DNA from 4 places in the Streptomyces sp. NPDC014006 genome. Region 1 is predicted to be linked to each of the others. Evidence: riboswitches for the same ligand, from Rfam matches in the RefSeq annotation. Region 1 holds a riboswitch; each other region holds the start of a gene.

Evidence for each region. Region 1 has a riboswitch for cyclic di-AMP ahead of ACF1GV_RS20345 (C40 family peptidase). Riboswitches for the same ligand answer to the same signal wherever they lie in the genome.
Region 2: another riboswitch for cyclic di-AMP. It lies ahead of ACF1GV_RS15145 (M23 family metallopeptidase); the one in region 1 lies ahead of ACF1GV_RS20345 (C40 family peptidase).
Region 3: another riboswitch for cyclic di-AMP. It lies ahead of ACF1GV_RS23820 (transglycosylase family protein); the one in region 1 lies ahead of ACF1GV_RS20345 (C40 family peptidase).
Region 4: another riboswitch for cyclic di-AMP. It lies ahead of ACF1GV_RS27265 (transglycosylase SLT domain-containing protein); the one in region 1 lies ahead of ACF1GV_RS20345 (C40 family peptidase).

What each region holds. Positions count from the first base shown of each region.
Region 1 covers NZ_JBICAJ010000005.1:460,547-464,766, reverse strand. Annotated here, with positions in the region: gene ACF1GV_RS20355 (helix-turn-helix domain-containing protein) at 1-581, opposite strand, end outside; gene ACF1GV_RS20350 (ATP-binding protein) at 794-1,267, shown strand; gene ACF1GV_RS20345 (C40 family peptidase) at 1,434-1,907, opposite strand; cyclic di-AMP (ydaO/yuaA leader) riboswitch at 1,911-2,122, opposite strand; partial or broken gene ACF1GV_RS20340 (hypothetical protein) at 2,449-2,689, opposite strand; gene ACF1GV_RS20335 (urease subunit gamma) at 2,964-3,266, shown strand; gene ACF1GV_RS20330 (urease subunit beta) at 3,280-3,591, shown strand; gene ACF1GV_RS20325 (urease subunit alpha) at 3,584-4,220, shown strand, end outside.
Region 2 covers NZ_JBICAJ010000003.1:628,611-632,830, forward strand. Annotated here, with positions in the region: gene ACF1GV_RS15140 (PP2C family protein-serine/threonine phosphatase) at 1-1,017, shown strand, start outside; cyclic di-AMP (ydaO/yuaA leader) riboswitch at 1,259-1,415, shown strand; gene ACF1GV_RS15145 (M23 family metallopeptidase) at 1,427-2,458, shown strand; gene ACF1GV_RS15150 (aldo/keto reductase) at 2,603-3,547, shown strand; gene ACF1GV_RS15155 (PrsW family intramembrane metalloprotease) at 3,599-4,220, opposite strand, start outside.
Region 3 covers NZ_JBICAJ010000007.1:92,233-96,452, forward strand. Annotated here, with positions in the region: gene eno (phosphopyruvate hydratase) at 1-1,147, opposite strand, end outside; gene ACF1GV_RS23820 (transglycosylase family protein) at 1,428-2,141, opposite strand; cyclic di-AMP (ydaO/yuaA leader) riboswitch at 2,145-2,315, opposite strand; gene ACF1GV_RS23825 (transglycosylase family protein) at 2,499-3,593, opposite strand; gene ACF1GV_RS23830 (cytochrome P450) at 3,721-4,220, opposite strand, start outside.
Region 4 covers NZ_JBICAJ010000008.1:295,231-299,450, reverse strand. Annotated here, with positions in the region: gene fahA (fumarylacetoacetase) at 1-848, opposite strand, end outside; partial or broken gene ACF1GV_RS27275 (ATP-grasp domain-containing protein) at 1,091-1,442, shown strand; gene ACF1GV_RS27270 (HAD family hydrolase) at 1,526-2,332, shown strand; gene ACF1GV_RS27265 (transglycosylase SLT domain-containing protein) at 2,342-2,836, opposite strand; cyclic di-AMP (ydaO/yuaA leader) riboswitch at 2,842-3,024, opposite strand; gene ACF1GV_RS27260 (polyprenyl synthetase family protein) at 3,601-4,220, shown strand, end outside.

The sequences.
Region 1 (4,220 bases):
CGCCGCAACTGCTGGGCCATCACCTCCGGACCGCCCACCTCCCGGCGCAGCACCGCTTCGTCCAGCACGGCGCTGAGCCTCAGCGGAGGATGCGCGTGCAGCACGTCCTGGCGGGCCAGACGCACCTCCACCAGCGCGTCCAGCCGCTCCTCGTCCACCGCGCCGACGGCCGCCCGGGTCACCGCGCGGGCGTAGGCGGGCGTCTGCAGCAGCCCCGGCACGACCGAGGTCTCCAGCGTGCGCATCGCGCTGGCCTGCGACTCCAGACTGATGAAGTCGCGGTACGTGGGGGGCAGCACCCCGCGGTAGGCATGCCACCAGTGCTCCCGGCCGCCGACCTGGGAGCCCGCCAGCACCAGCAGCAGGTCACGCAGTTCGTCGTCGTCGACGCCGTACGCGTCCAGCAGTAAGCGCACGTCGGACGGTTTCGCGCCACTCGAGCCGGTCTCGATCCGGCTGACTTTCGACTGGTGCCAGCCCACCAGCCGGGCCGCCTCCCCGCTGGTGAGTCCCGCCCGGGCGCGCAGCGCGCGCAGTTCGGCGCCCAGCTTCCGGCGGCGCACCGCGGGACCATGCTGCATGCGCCCCTCCTTACTCCGTCCGAGCCGCCCGGACACGGTCCGCCGTGGCAGAGTTCACCGCTTCGAGCGACAGATATATGCATAACTCGGTGGATCGCCTCCGGGAGCGGTGCGGTGATGGCAGTCTGGCGGCGAAGCACCAGTCCGGGACCGTACTCGAACCACCGGCTCCGTGCCGGACTGCGGTCCCGTGGGAAAGGGACGACGTCGCCATGGCAGACCACCTGGAAGCATCCATCACTCTGCCGAGCGATCCCGCCTCGGTGTCCGCGGCCCGCGGCTTCGTGGCCGGCACCCTGGCGGAATGGGGTCTGCCGTCGGACGCGGAGCTGGCGGACAGCATCCGGTTGATCGTCTCCGAACTGGCCACGAACTCCGTTCAGCACACGTTCGGGCAATCCCCGACGTTCACGGTGGACGTCGTGCTCGACCGCGACGAACTGCTGCGGATCGGCGTCACCGACAGTCACCCCCGCTTCCCCAAGCGGCTGCCGGCGGCCGTCCAGCAGGACAACGGCCGCGGCATGGTCATCATCCGCTGGCTGGCCGCCGAGTGCGGCGGCAGACTCCGCGTCCGCCCCACCCGCGAGGGCGGCAAGACGGTCGCCATCGAGCTGCCCTGGGCGCTCCCCCCGGAGCCGGTCCCCTCGCCGGGCCAGGCGGAACCGAAGCCACATCCCTGCTGAGCCGACGGCACGTCACATCGGCCCTATGGACCCCCCGCCGGGCGGCTGTCGTCGACGTCCGGCGGGGCGGCAGGAACGCGCTGAGCACGGCTGGGAGCCGCTGCCGGCCCTCCTCGGCTGAGCCACGGCGCGTCGGCGGACGGCACGACCGAGGAGGGCCGGCCGGTCAGCTCACCCGGCCGTACCAGACACTCCTGGTCCAGATCTTCTGCAGGCGCACCACGTCACCCGTCCTCGGGGCGTGCCAGATCTTGTTCTTCCCGGCGTAGATGCCGACGTGGTAGACGTTCGACCCCGAGTGGAAGAACACCAGGTCTCCGGCCTTACGGCTGCGGGCCGGGATGTGGCGCGTCCTGTTGTACTGCTGGGCGGCCGTACGCGGCAGCTTCTTGCCGGCCTTCTTGAACGAGTACAGCGTGAGTCCCGAGCAGTCGAACCGGCGCGGCCCGGTGGCGCCCCACTGGTACGGCGCGCCCTTCTTGGACGCGGCGATCTGCAGCGCCTTGGTCGCCGGCGTCGCGGCGGCGGCCTCCGAGGCGAGGCCCGGGACCACGATCGAGCCGCCCAACGCGGCGATGGTCAGGGCGGAAGCCGTTCCGGCCCGGGCCATGAGCGACGGGACACGATTGAGCGCAGTCATGCGCAACCCTTCGTCAGCCGCCTGTGAAGGATGACCTGTCGGATTCGGGCTGGCGAAGTAGCCCGGCCGCTGACGCGGCTTCACCCCAAGGGCAGCTCGGTCCGGTCGTGGCATGACCGTTCCGGCGACCCGTCGTGCTTGGGTCCTCCACTCCTGCCGATCCACTCCTGTCGACCGGTCATCCGGGCGGCGGCAGGACTCGGCGTCCGCCCGGATCGCCCCGCCGTTGTGGCGGGGGCTTGTCGTCAGTCAGGGATCTTGGCCCACAACTGTCCGAAAATCCCAACGGAACCGGGTATTTGTGGTGTTCCTCACCACTCACCCGTTCGGGTGGTTACCCCTGTGTTCGATGGGGAGTCCACTTGTCCGGCGAGCCCCGGACCAGCGGCGGAACCCTTCATTCCGCCCTCTCGCCCCGCCTCTTGCGCAACTCGGACCCCCCGAAAAAAAGGCGTGCGGATAGGCCGACAGTGGGTACGTCGTTCGGTCGGTTTGAACTCAGCTCGGGGCATACTCAACTCCCGTCCCGTGGCGGCACGGTGCGCTGGTGCATCAGCGTCAGCACGGCGCGCAGCGCCACCGCCTCGGCGACGAGCGCCCGCGCGGCACGCAGTCCCCGGTAGGTGTCGCGGGGCAGGCCGAATTGATCCGCCGAGCAGGTCGACGACCTCCAGATAACGGTCGATCAACTCACGCTCTGCTTGGGTGTGGGCGGGCAGTGGCGGAAGGCCGGGGGTCTGGAGCGACTCGAGGAGCTGCGGGAGGCGGAGGGGTCCGCGCAGGAGCAGACGGTCAGTCCGTCTCGGCAGGGCGCCCACTGACCCGGCGGTCCTCGTCGGGTATGGGGACGGTCTACCGCCGGTCATGTGATCATCAAAGGCTGGTTAACGTCGTTGAAACTCTGGCGGGCTAGCCTCCCGACCCATGCCACCAGGGGCTTTTCTGCCCGCAATTGAGCGCGGTCGGGAAATTTGTCTGTGTGTTACACCTGTCCCGTCGCGGTGGCTGCGGCAGCCGGACCCCGCACGGTCCGGAGCAAGGACTGTGAGGTGGGACGTGCAACTGACCCCGCACGAGCAGGAGAGACTGCTCATCCATGTGGCGGCCGATGTGGCCGACAGGCGCCGGGCCCGCGGCCTCAAGCTCAACCACCCCGAAGCGGTCGCCCTCATCACCTCCCACATCCTCGAGGGCGCCCGGGACGGCCGCACCGTCGCCGAGCTGATGGCCACCGGACGCAAGCTGCTCACCCGGGACGACGTCATGGAAGGCGTCGCCGAGATGATCCACGACGTACAGGTCGAGGCCACCTTCCCGGACGGGACCAAGCTCGTCACCGTCCACGAGCCGATCATCTGACGGGGGACCCGCCATGATTCCCGGAGAGATCCTCTTCGCCGAGGACCCCGTCGTGTGCAACGAAGGGCTCGAGGTCACCCGGCTGACCGTCCTCAACGCCGCCGACCGTCCCGTCCAGGTCGGCTCCCACTACCACTTCGCCGAGGCCAACCCCGGCCTGGAGTTCGACCGTGCCGCCGCCCACGGCAAGCGGCTGAACGTCGCCGCCGGCACCGCCGTGCGCTTCGAGCCGGGTCTGCCGGCCGACGTCGAACTCGTCCCCCTCGCCGGTGCCCGCGTGGTGTCCGGCCTGCGCGGCCAGGTCGGAGGTGCCCTCGATGCCTGAGATCTCCCGCGGCGCCTACGCCGACCTGTTCGGCCCGACCACCGGCGACCGCATCCGGCTCGCCGACACCGACCTGCTGATCGAGATCGAGGAGGACCGCTCGGGCGGCCCCGGACGCTCCGGCGACGAGGCCGTCTTCGGCGGCGGCAAGGTCATCCGCGAGTCCATGGGCCAGTCCCGGGCGACCCGCGCGGACGGCACCCCCGACACCGTGATCACCGGCGTCGTCATCGTCGACCACTGGGGTGTGATCAAGGCCGACGTCGGCATCCGCGACGGCCGCGTCACCGGCATCGGCAAGGCCGGCAACCCCGACACCATGGACGGCGTCCACCCCGACCTCGTACTCGGCCCCGAGACCGAGGTCATCGCGGGCAACGGGCGTATCCTGACCGCCGGCGCCATCGACGCGCACGTGCACTTCATCTGCCCCCAGGTCGCCGACGAGGCCCTCGCCTCCGGCATCACCACCCTCGTCGGCGGTGGCACCGGACCCGCCGAGGGCTCCAAGGCGACCACCGTCACGCCCGGACCCTGGCACCTCGCCCGGATGTTCGAGGCGATGGAGGCCTACCCCGTCAACGTCGGCTTCCTCGGCAAGGGCAACACCGTCTCGCACGAGGCGATGC
Region 2 (4,220 bases), on a different contig from region 1:
GCCGCCGGCGCGGTCTACGACTACTGCACCCCGTCCGACTTCACCGCGGCCCCCTTCTTCACCGCCGCGCCCCTGGTCGCGGCCCCGCTCTACAGCCGCCGCGGCACCGTGCTCACCGGGCTCGCCGCCGTCGCCGTCGTGCTCGGCCTGCACCTGACGATCGGCATCGTCTGGCACACGGACGCCGTCACCGAGCTGGTGACGGTCGCCACGGTCGCCGTCCTGGCTGTCCTGATCAACGCCCTCGCGCGCCGCAGCAGCGAGCAGCTCGCCTCCGCGCGCGAGGTCGCCGAGGCCGCCCAGCGCGCCGTACTGCCCGAACCCGCCGAGCAGATCGGCGTGTTCCAGATCGCCGCCCGCTACGAGGCCGCCCGCGCCGACGCCTTCATCGGCGGCGATCTGTACGCCGTTCAGGACAGCCCGTACGGTGTCCGGCTGATCGTCGGGGACGTGCGCGGCAAGGGGATGGGCGCGGTCGCCGCCGTGGCCGTGGTCATCGGGGCGTTCCGGGAGGCCGCCGAGCAGGAGGCCACCTTGGAGGCGGTCGCCCAGCGGCTGGAGCAGGCGCTGGCCCGGGAGGGCGCCCGGCGCGACGGGCTGGACGCGTTCGAGGGGTTCACCACCGCCGTCCTCGCCGAACTCCCGCACGGCGACTGGGTGGTCCGCGTCCTCAACCGCGGCCATCCGCCGCCGGTGCTGCTGTACGCCGACGGCACCCTGCGCACGCTGCTGCCCGCCGAACCCGCGCTGCCGCTCGGCATGGGCGAGCTGGCCCCCTGGCCCGACCGCTCGGAGGAGGCCGCGCTTCCCGGCGGCGCCACGCTGTTGCTGTACACCGACGGCCTCTCCGAGAGCCGCGACCGCCACGGCCGCTTCTACGACGTCGAGGCGCGACTCACCGGACGTGTCGTCACCGAGCCCGGCGCCCTGCTCGCCGCCGTCGCGAAGGATGTCCGGCGGCACTCCGGCGGCGGCATGGCGGACGACATGGCGCTGCTCGCCGTACGCCGACCGTGAAGGTCACCATGTGTGAGCGGACGAGCGCCCTGTGCATAACAATTGATGCACCATCACCGAAACAAGGTTTTGGACGTGACGCCTGAGGGGCGGTCAAGTCGCCCCTTTTGGGCCGGTCGTGGCGTGAAAGTCCAGGCCAAGAATGTTAATGATCAAGACGAACGGCTTGGAATCCGGCTACCCGGTCTATTAACGTTCGATAACGCAGCGCGGTCGTCCCAGCCGTCACAAGAGACGGCTCCGCGCTCACGCGCCGAATCCCGTAGGGAACCGGGGAACCACCACTTTGGGGTGAATCTCGCGTCAGCCGCCGTCGATCGACGGCCGGTATACGCGCGTAGGAGACCTTCCTGCTCCGAACCCGTCAGCTAACCCGGTAGGCGAGACGGAAGGAAAGGAGTACGCCCGCGTGGCGTCCAACCGGCCTGCCCCGACAGCCCCGTCCGTGCCGAACCAGCAGGGCCCCGAGACCTTGGTCTACGGCGGCCACCGCACCGACGAGGGCCCTTGGGAGGAGTGGAATCCCACCGAGGAGTCCGTCCGTCCCGTCCGCGGCCGGCACCGCGTCGCCAAGCAGCGCGGCGGACTCGCCCGCAGCTCCACCGTCCTCGGCGTCGGCGTTATCGCCGCCGTCGGCGCGGGCGGTATGGCCAGCGCGCAGACCGGCAAGCCGCCGGTCTCCATCTCCATGCCCGACCTGCCCTCGGTCGCCTCGCTGATCTCCGACCACGAGGACGACCGGCCCCAGGGCTCCGCCACCCCGCTCACCGACATGGGCGTCATCACCGACGACGGGCAGCAGGCCGCCGGCGCCGGTGAGACGCTGCGCAACCGGATCATGGCGCAGGCCGAGTCGCAGCAGGTCCAGGTCGACGTCAAGGCGCAGACCGCCGCCGAGGCCGCTGTCGTCAAGCAGGCCGCCGAGGCCGCCGCGCAGGCCGAGAAGGAGGCCGCCGCCAAGGCCGCCGCCGCGAAGGAGAAGGCGGAGGAGGAGGCGAAGAAGAAGGCCGAGGCCGAGCGCCTCGCCGAGCTCGCCAAGCAGTACGTGCTGCCGACCTCCTCGTACACCCTCACCTCCCGCTTCGGGCAGGCCGGCTCCATGTGGGCCTCCGGCTACCACACCGGCCTGGACTTCGCCGCCCCCACCGGCACGCTGATCAAGGCCGTTCACAGCGGCACCATCACCGAGGCGGGCTGGGCCGGCTCCTACGGCTACCGCACGATCCTCACCCTCGACGACGGCACCGAGCTGTGGTTCTGCCACCAGTCGTCGATCAGCGTCAGCGTCGGGCAGAAGGTCGCCACCGGGGACGTCATCGGCCGCGTGGGCGCCACCGGCAACGTCACCGGCCCGCACCTGCACCTGGAGGTGCACCCCGACGGGCAGGCCTCCGGCATCGACCCCATGGCGTGGCTGCAGGACAAGGGCCTCAACCCCTGACACCTCGTCCGGCTCCCGATCCCCGGCGGTCCTGACGGCACACCCCCCGACGTCAGGGCTGCCGGTTCGTGTGCGCCCAAGTGTTTGCCCGCTGTTGGTTTCCGTGCGGAATGGGCCGATGACGCCGGGGCGTTGAAACGGGGCATGACTGCTCTTCGCAAGCTCGGTGCGTCCGACCTCGAGGTCTTCCCGCTCGCCCTCGGCGGCAACGTCTTCGGCTGGACCGCCGACGAGACGACCTCCTTCGCCGTCCTCGACGCCTACAGCGCCGCCGGCGGCAACTTCATCGACACCGCCGACGCCTACTCCGCCTGGGCCGAGGGCAACCAGGGCGGAGAGTCCGAGACGATCATCGGCAGCTGGATCAAGGCCCGGGGCAACCGCGACGACGTCGTCATCGCCACCAAGGTCAGCCAGCACCCCGAGTACCGGGGACTGAGCGCGGCGAACATCAAGGCCGCCGCCGACGCCTCTCTGCGCCGCCTCGGCACCGACCACATCGACCTCTACTACACCCACTACGACCAGCCCGAGGTGCCGGTCGAGGAGATCATCGGCGCCCTGGACGAGCTGGTGAAGGCCGGCAAGGTCCGCCATATCGCCGCCTCCAACATCTCCGCCGAGCGCCTGCGGGCCTCCCTGGAGTTCTCCGACCGCGAGGGCCTCGCCCGGTACGTGGCGCTCCAGCCGCACTACAACCTCGTCTCGCGCGACACCTACGAGGGCGACCTCCAGGACGTCGCCGCCGGCGCCGGCCTCGCCGCCGTCCCGTACTACGCGCTGGCCTCCGGCTTCCTCACCGGCAAGTACCGGCCCGGGGCGAGCGTGGACAGCCCGCGGGCGGGCGGCGCCGCGCAGCACCTGAACTCCGAGCGCGGCCGCGCGGTCCTCACCGCCCTGGACGAGGTCGCCCAGGCCCATGACGCCCCCGTGGCCACGGTCGCCCTCGCCTGGCTCGCCGCGCAGCCGACGGTCGCCGCCCCCATCGCCTCGGCCCGCACCACGGACCAGCTCCCGGCGCTGCTGAGCGTGGCGGAGCTGACCCTGACGGAAGCGGAGCTGGCACGGCTGACGCGGGCGTCGGCCTGACCGACGCTCTCCGGCGTCCGCGGCGCTCGGTGACGGTTGCCGTTGCGGCTGCTACGACCGGTAGGGGTTGTACGCCGGGTACGCCGGATGGGCTCCGTACCCGGCGTACCCCGCGTACCCCGCCTGCCCGGCGTACGGCAGGTACGGCCGCGCCGCCCCGGGACCGGGCCACGGCTGCGCGGGCCAGGGCAGCATCACAGGTACCGGGGGCGCGGCCGCCCGGGCCGCGTACTCCAGCGCCGGCCGGGCGAGCGCCCGCAGCCGCCACACCTCGTTCAGCAGCTCCCTTTCCCGTACGACGAAGTCGGCGCCGGCGCGGCCGCGGCGGCCCCGGTGCCGCAGGAACGCCAGAGACGTCGCGTAGGCCTCGTAGCGTGCGACCTCCTTGGCGGCCGGCTTGCCCAGGTGGTGGGCGGCGTACTCGCGGGCCATGCGGCGCGCCCGCATCGAGCCCAGCGCGAACGGCTCGGCGGGCGCGAGCCAGCCCGCGGCGACGTAGGCGGGCAGCTCCTCGCGCACGGTGCGCAGCTCACGCTGCCGGGTCCAGATCACCAGCCAGGTCAGCAGCCCGAACGCGGGCATCATGAAACCGCCGTACACGGCGAAGAAGCCGAACGGGCCGAAGGACGCCGAGCCGTTCCACAGGGCGTGCATGCCCATGGCGAGCAGTAGT
Region 3 (4,220 bases), on a different contig from region 1:
CGCAGTTGGTGGCGACGGCGAGGTCGGCGATGGTGACGTCCTCGGTCTCGCCGGAGCGGTGGGACATCATGCACTTGTAGCCGTTGCGCTGGGCCAGCTCGACGGCGTCCAGGGTCTCGGTGAGCGAGCCGATCTGGTTGACCTTCACCAGCAGGGCGTTGGCGGCGCCCTCCTCGATGCCGCGGGCCAGGCGCTCGGGGTTGGTGACGAACAGATCGTCACCGACGAGCTGGACCTTGTCACCGAGCTTGGCGGTGATGGTCTTCCAGCCCTCCCAGTCGTCCTCGAACAGCGGGTCCTCGATGGAGACCAGCGGGTACGCCTCGACCAGCTCGGCGTAGTACTCGGTCATCTCCTCGGCGGAGCGGTTCTTGCCCTCGAAGACGTAGGAGCCGTCCTTGTAGAACTCGGACGCGGCCACGTCGAGGGCGAGGGCGATCTGCTCGCCGGGGGTGTAGCCGGCCTCCTTGATCGCCTCGAGGATGAGGTCGAGGGCCTCGCGGTTGGAGCCGAGGTTCGGGGCGAAGCCGCCCTCGTCGCCGAGGCCGGTGGCCAGGCCCTTGGACTTCAGGACCTTCTTCAGGGTGTGGTAGACCTCGGCGCCCCAGCGAAGGGCCTCGGAGAAGGACTCCGCGCCGATCGGGGCGATCATGAACTCCTGGATGTCCACGTTGGAGTCGGCGTGCGAGCCGCCGTTCAGGATGTTCATCATCGGCACCGGCAGCAGGTGCGCGTTCGGGCCGCCCAGGTAGCGGAACAGCGGCAGGTCGCTGGCCTCGGAGGCGGCGTGGGCGACGGCGAGGGAGACGCCGAGGATGGCGTTGGCGCCCAGCGAGCCCTTGTTGTCGGTGGCGTCCAGGTCGAACATGGCCTGGTCGATCAGACGCTGCTCGGTGGCGTCGTAGCCGACCAGCTCCGGGCCGATCTGCTCGATGACGGCCAGCACGGCCTTCTCGACACCCTTGCCCTGGTAACGGCTGGCGTCGCCGTCACGGAGCTCGATGGCCTCGAAGGCGCCCGTCGAGGCGCCGGACGGGACGGCGGCACGCCCGGTGCTGCCGTCGTCGAGGCCGACCTCGACCTCGACCGTGGGGTTGCCTCGGGAGTCCAGGATTTCCCGGGCTACGACGACGTCGATGGACGGCACGAGCATCTCCTTCGTGGATGTGACGCTGAAAGTGCGGGGCTGGTGAGCCTTGCGACTAGAGCCTAACCGCCCCGGGGCCATCGGCCAGCCGACCGCCCGGCCCGTGGACAGACAGACCGTACCCATTGTTCACCGTCGGAACAAAGGGGGGTGGCGTTCTGGCCGAATATTCGCCGAACCGGCGGCAGACAAAACCCGCCCCGGTGCGTACGGGGGAACACGCACCGGGGCGGGGAGCCCATGGGGACGGGGAGCGGCCCTTGGCCTGCCGGCTGCCGCTTTACTTCAGGTGCAGCTGCTGGCCCGGGTAGATCAGGTTGGCGTCCTCGACGATGTCCTTGTTCAGGTCGAACAGCTTCTTCCAGCCGCCGGCGACCTTGTGCTTCTCGGCGATGGAGCTGAGGGTGTCGCCCTTGACGACCTTGTACTCGCCGTCGCCCTTCTTGACCTTCTTGCCGGTCGGGGTGGTGACGGTCTTCGAGCTGTGCTTCTTCTGCGACTGCGCCGGGCGCTCACTGGAGCGGGAGGCGCTCTGCTGCTCGGTGGAGCGCGTCGTGGTGGTGCCCTGGGAGGACGAGCCGCTGCTCTGGGAGGAGCTCGAGGAGGCGCCGCCGTCGTTGGGGGTGCTCGACAGGCCCGTGCCGCAGACCGGCCAGGCGCCCTTGCCCTGGGAGGCGAGGACCTTCTCGGCCACCTGGATCTGCTGCGCCTTGCTGGCCTCGTTGGCCTGCGGGGCGTAGGCGGTACCGCCGTACGCGGCCCAGGTGGAGGCGGAGAACTGCAGGCCGCCGTAGTAACCGTTGCCGGTGTTGATGGACCAGTTGCCGCCGGACTCGCACTGGGCGACCGCGTCCCACTCGGAGGTGGTGGCGGCGGAGGCGTTGCCGGCCGCCATCAGCGGAGCGGCGACGGCGGCACCGGTGACACCGGCGATCGCGATGGCGCGGGTGGCCTTGGAGGGACGACGGTGCTTGCCCTTGCCGGAAAACAGCATGGTGGATCCCCTCACCGACGCCTGCGAGGTGAGCTGTCGGGTTCGGGCCGGTTGAGTTGCCCGGCCACCCCTCCCCTGGAGGAGGTGTGGCTTCACCCCTAGCCGCTCCGGCTCAACTGCCGGGCGCGGCGCTTACCTTGGGTCCCCCGCTCCTGCCTGCGGCGCGTTAAGCGACGAGTGTTCCCGTGCGGCCGCTGGCAGGATTCGGCGTTGCGGCCGGCCGGGGCTCGCGGTGGCGAGCGGTCATGACCGTAGACAGGCGATCGGCCGAATTTCAAAGACGATCACGGCTTCTGAGACTCATCCCACACTTTCACCAAAGCGGACATTAGTCTCGAAACAGGGCGTCAACTCCCGCTACTTTTCGCCCGTTTCGCCACCGACAAGCAGGGTCTGACCGGGCACGATGTGGCTCGGGTCGGCACCGATCGCGTCCTGGTTCTCCGCGTACAGCGCGCGCCACCCGCCCGCGACGCCAAGGGAGTCGGCGATGGACGTGAGGCTGTCCCCGTCGCGCACGGTGTAGCGCGAGGCGTGCCGGCCCGAGACGGGCGTCGCGCCGGCTTCGGTCACTTCTTCCTGTGCACTGACGCCTCGGTGGCGGCCGCCGCCGTCGAGGGCGCCGGTGTCGACGAGCCCCGAATCCCCGACGATCTGGCGCAGGTTGTCCGGATCGTCGCTGTTTGCGGCACCGGTGGAGGCGCTGTCGGACGGCTGCGAGGTGCCGTGCTCCGCACTTCCGGACGCGCCGGACTCGCCGGCACCGCCCGCGGACGGGGTGGTGGACGACAGGCCGTCAGAGGGCTGCGCGGGGCTGCCCGTGGAGGGAGTGCCGGCCGCCGTACCGGAGGGCGTGCCGGAGGAGTCGGGCAAGCCGGGCGAGTCCACCGAACCGGAGATTCCGGATGATCCGGAGGTATCGGTGGATCCGGAGGTACCGGCCGAACCGGAGGAGTCGGGTGAACCAGTGGACCCGCCCGAGCCGGAGGAGTCCGATCCGGCGGTGGCGCCGGTGGAGGCCGAGCCGCCGCCCGGCGTGTCGCCCGGTACACCCGTGTCGATGTCGGGTGCGGAGGTGTCGGCGGACAGGCCCGACGTCAGCCCGCACACCGTCCAGTGGCCGACGCCCTGGTCGGCGAGGACCTTCTCGGCGACGGCTATCTGCTGCGAGCGGCTGGCGAGGTCGGGGCGGGCCGCGTACTCCAGGCCGCCGTGGCCCTCCCAGTCCTCCTGCGACAGGTGCAGACCGCCGTACAGCCCGATTCCGGGGTTGTCGCTCCAGCGGCCGCCGCTCTCGCACTCGGCCACCTTGTCCCACGTCGTGCCGTCGGCCGCGTGGGCGCTCGCCGCGCCGAGCAGCGGGATGGCGATGGCGGAGCCGGTCACTCCGGCCGCGACGAGGAGTGCCGGAGCCTGACGGGGGCGACGGTGTCGACCGTTCCCGGAGAGCATGCGGTGACCTTTCGCAAGACAGCAGTGACCAGCGCGACGCCTTGAGGCAGCGGCGTCACGCTGACGAGTGAACGTATCGGCAGACGATCGTCAGTCACAAGTTCATGCCGCGCAGATCACGTGAAGATCACAAAGTTGAAGAGGTGTCATTTTCCTGTGTGCCCTCGGGCGTGAACACCACCGGCAACTGCCGCAGCCCCCGCATGATGAGACCGCCACGCCAGCGCAAGTCGTCTGGCTCCGCGTCCAGTTGGAGGTCGGGCAGCCGGGTGAGCAGGGTGGCGAGGGCGGCCTGGCCCTCCAGGCGGGCCAGCGGGGCGCCCAGGCAGTAGTGGATGCCGTGGCCGTAGCCGAGGTGCTGGTTGTCACGGCGGGCGAGGTCCAGCACGTCCGGCCCGGGGAAGCGCTCCGGATCGCGGTCGGCGGCGGCCAGGACGACGAGGACGGGGTCACCGGGGGCGATGTCCTGCCCGCCGATGCTCAGCGGCTCGGTGGCGAACCGCCAGGTCGCCATCTCCACCGGGCCGTCGAAGCGCAGGAGTTCCTCCACCCCGGTCTCCAGCAGCGCGCGTTCGCCCCTGGCGAGGGAGTCCTGCAGCCGGTGCCGCTGCCCGGGGTGGGTGAGCA
Region 4 (4,220 bases), on a different contig from region 1:
GAGTCGTCGAGGTAGGGCAGCAGCGGATGGGTGCGCTCCGGGGGCGCGACCCGGGCCTCGTCCAGGGCCTCCAGCGGGGTGATCCACGCGGAGATCGAGGTGGCGAAGGACTTGCCGAGGAAGGGGCCGAGGGGGACGTACTCCCAGGCCTGGATGTCGCGGGCCGACCAGTCGTTGAGCAGGCACAGCCCGAAGACGTGGTCGCGGAAGTCACCGAGGGCGACCGGCTCGCCGAGCGAGGAGGGAGCGCCGACGACGAAACCGACCTCGGCCTCGATGTCGAGGCGGACGGACGGGCCGAAGACGGGCGCCGCATCGGCCGGGGCCTTGCGCTGGCCCGAGGGACGCACGATGTCGGTGCCGGAGACCACGACGGTGCCGGAGCGGCCGTGGTAACCGATCGGCAGGTGCTTCCAGTTGGGGGTGAGGGAGTCGGCGGCGTCGGGGCGGAAGATCTGGCCGACGTTCCGGGCGTGGTTCTCGGAGGCGTAGAAGTCGACGTAGTCCGCGACCTCGAAGGGCAGGTGCAGGGTCACCGAGGACAGCGGGTGGAAGAACGGTTCGACGGTCTCGCGGTGCGAGGGCACGGTGACCCACGCCGTCAGCGCACGCCGCACGTCGGACCAGGCGGTGCGGCCGGCGGCGAGGAGCGGGTTCAGCGAGGGCTGGGCGAGCAGCGCGGCATAGGGGGAGCCGAGCGCCATCGCCGCCGCGCCCGCGTCGAGCACGTGGTCGCCGAGCCGGACACCGACCCGCCGCTCGGCCGGAGAACCGGCGGGCGAGAAGACGCCGTACGGAAGGTTGTGCGCACCGAAGGGGTCGCCCTCGGAGACGTCGAAGGGGGGCATGCGGTGCCGCCTCGCTTTCGTGCACGTCGGACACGGCACCAGGGCCGTGCGATCCAGGTGGTCGCGGCACACGTTACGGCTGAGTCGGCTGTCTTGGGCAGTGTCTAAAGAGTCCGCAGTGTCCGCCATGTCCTTGTCGGGGGTGCCGATTCCGGCTCAGCATCCTTTGTGGGGAACACGGACGGAGGGCATCCGTTCCGCCGGGGGACACGTGGGGGACCGTGGCCGGCAGTGCCGCAAGCCTGCCGTTCCGGGCCGGCCGTGAAGTACCGGCCTCGATCGTGAAGTTCGGTCACCACCCGCTGCACCACGGCGGTGTCGGGGCGGTCCGCGGTCTGGGGCGTCTGGGCGTGCCCAAATACGCGATCACCGAGGACTCCTGCACCCCGGCCGCCGCCTCCCGTTGTCTGCGGCGCGCGTTCGTGTGGCCGACGACGGGCGCGGAGGGAGCGGGGCACCTGGTCGAAGGGCTGCTGCGGATCGGGCGCCGGATCGGGCGGCCGACCGTGCTGATCCCGGCCGGCGAGCAAGCACGGGCTGCACGAGCTGTGCGCGGAACGCGGCGTCCCCGGTCCGGCGGCCGCGTTCCCGCGGTGTACGACGACAGCGTGCCTTCGCTCCGGAGGCGCCGGATCGGGCGGTGAACGGGTGACCTGCGGGGTCCGTATTCTCTGATCATGGCCGCACCCCTCGCATATGCCCTCATCGCCACTGACCTGGACGGAACGCTGCTGCGCGGCGACGACACGCTCTCCGACCGGTCCCGGGCCGCGCTCGCGCGGGTGGCGGACGCCGGTGCCCTGCACTTGGTGGTGACGGGCCGCCCGGCGCCCCGGGTGCGGCCGCTGCTGGAGGACCTCGGCTGCACGGGGCTTGCGGTGTGCGGCCAGGGCGCGCAGGTGTACGACGCGGGGGCCGGCCGTCTGCTGTGGTCGGTGACCCTCGACCGGGAGCTGGCCGAGACCGCGCTCGGCAAGATCGAGGCCGAGGTGGGGGAGGTGTACGCCGCCGTCGACCAGGACGGCGTGGACGGGCTGACGCTGATCGAGCCCGGCTACCGGATGCCGCACCCGACGCTGCCGGCGGTGCGGGTCGGGCGGCGCGACGATCTGTGGGGCGAGCCGATCAGCAAGGTGCTGCTGCGCCATCCGGAGCTGTCCGACGACGAGCTGGCGGCGACGGCGCGCGCGGTGGTCGGTTCGCTGGCGACGGTCACCATGTCGGGGCCGGGGACCGTGGAGCTGCAGCCGTGCGGTGTCACCAAGGCGACGGGGCTCGCACGGGCGGCCGACCATCTCGGGCTGAGCGCCGGGCGGGCGCTGGCGTTCGGGGACATGCCCAACGACATCCCGATGTTCGCCTGGGCCGCCCGCGGGGTGGCCATGGCCAACGCCCATCCGGAGCTGAAGGCCGTGGCCGACGAGGTCACCTTGTCGAACGAGGACGACGGCATCGCCGTCGTCCTCGAACGACTCTTCGGGTGAGGCAGTGGCTCAGTACGCGCTGAACACGTTGTCGATCGAGCCGTAGCGGGCGGCCGCGTAGTTGCAGGCCGCGGTGATGTTGGCGATCGGGTCGTACGGGTCCATGGAGGTGCCGGACACGTGGTAGGCGAGGAACGTCGGGTCGATCACCTGGAGCAGGCCCTTGGACGGGGTACCGGCGGCCGCGTTGGAGTCCCACAGGTTGATGGCGGCGGGGTTGCCGGAGGACTCGCGAATGATGTTGCGGTAGATCCCGTCGTAGGTGCCCGGGATGCCGTGCTTGGACATGATGTCCAGCGACTGGCGGATCCAGCCGTCGAGGTTGTTCGGGTAGACCGAGTTGGCGGCCGTGATCACGGTGGCGCTGGTGGCCGGGGTGGCCGCGGAGGCGCTGGTCGCGCCGAAGAGCGGCAGCGCGAGGGCGGCGGCACCGGCGCCGGCGACGGCGAGGGTGCGGACGAGGCGGGACGTGCGGGTGCGGCGGTGCTGATCGGCAGCAGGCATGGCGAACTTCCTCTCCGGCGCCTACGAGGTGAGCTGTCGGGTTCGGGCTGGAGATGCCCGGCCGGCCGCGGATGCGGCACGGCTTCACCCCGAGCCGGTCCGGGGCGTCGTCGGGGCGACGACGTCCGGTTCGGCGACTTACCTGGGTCCCCCGCTCCTGCCGTACACGGATGAGTTGGTCCGATGGTGGATGCCGGACGGCGGCAGGATTAGGCGTCCATCCGACAGGCCGGGAAGTTATGCGAGAGCACATGCCGGGAACAAGTACTGGTTTCACCTATCGCCCTGGTTGACCTTGGTCGGGCTGTTTGGGGTGCTTGATCCTTTGCGATCGCCAAGGGTCAACTCGCTTGTGGGGACAGGCGAAATGCGGGGTAGACGCACCGAGGGCCGGTGAGGGGCGCGCGTGACCCAATTCACTGGTGTCACAGCTGCAACACATTTGCCGCCAAGACGACTAAGGTGAATCGGCTGATTAATTACGGCAAAGCGGGCAGTCGGGTCGTGTTGTGACGCGGTGGGGCGGGGTGGCTCGCGGAGGGTGGGGGTGGTCTTCGCGACGCGAGCATGGTTGATATCGGTACTTTTCAGCTGATCAGATTTGATCGATAAACATATCGGGCGTGATCCGATACCGCCTGGCCTGTAACCGTGGGCGCTATCGGTGATCGAAACGTGACCGGATACGCTGACTTGAGTGATGGCAGCGACCTATCGACAAACCGTGTAATCGCCTACCGGCACCAGCAGACAGGAGACCCCTCGTGACCGTCGTCGGGCCGTTCGGGCTTAGCGTGCGGGACCAGGCTCTCGAGGCCGATGTCCAGGCCGGATTGGCGGCTGTCGAGGAAGGGCTGCTCGAGGCCACCAAGAGCGAGGTTCCCTTCATCACGGAGGCCGCGCAGCACCTGGTGCGGGCGGGTGGGAAGCGGTTCCGGCCGCTCCTCGTGATGCTGGCGGCGCAGTTCGGCGACCCGTATGCGCCGGGGGTCGTCCCGTCGGCGGTCGTGGTCGAGCTGACCCACCTGGCGACGCTGTACCACGACGACGTCATGGACGAGGCCGCCGTACGGCGTGGCGTGCCCAGCGCGAACACCCGGTGGGGTAACTCGGTCGCCGTACTGACCGGCGACTTTCTCTTCGCGCGCGCCTCGCAGATCCTCGCCGACCTCGGGCCCGAGGCGGTGCGGGTGCAGGCACTGGCGTTCGAGCGGCTGGTCACCGGGCAGATCCTGGAGACCGCGGGGCCGCAGGACGGGCGCGACCCGGTCGACCACTACCTCGAGGTGCTCGGCGGCAAGACGGGCTCGCTGGTGGCGGTGTCGTGCAGGTTCGGCGCGATGATGTCCGGCGCCGACGAGACGGTCGTGGACGTGCTGACCCA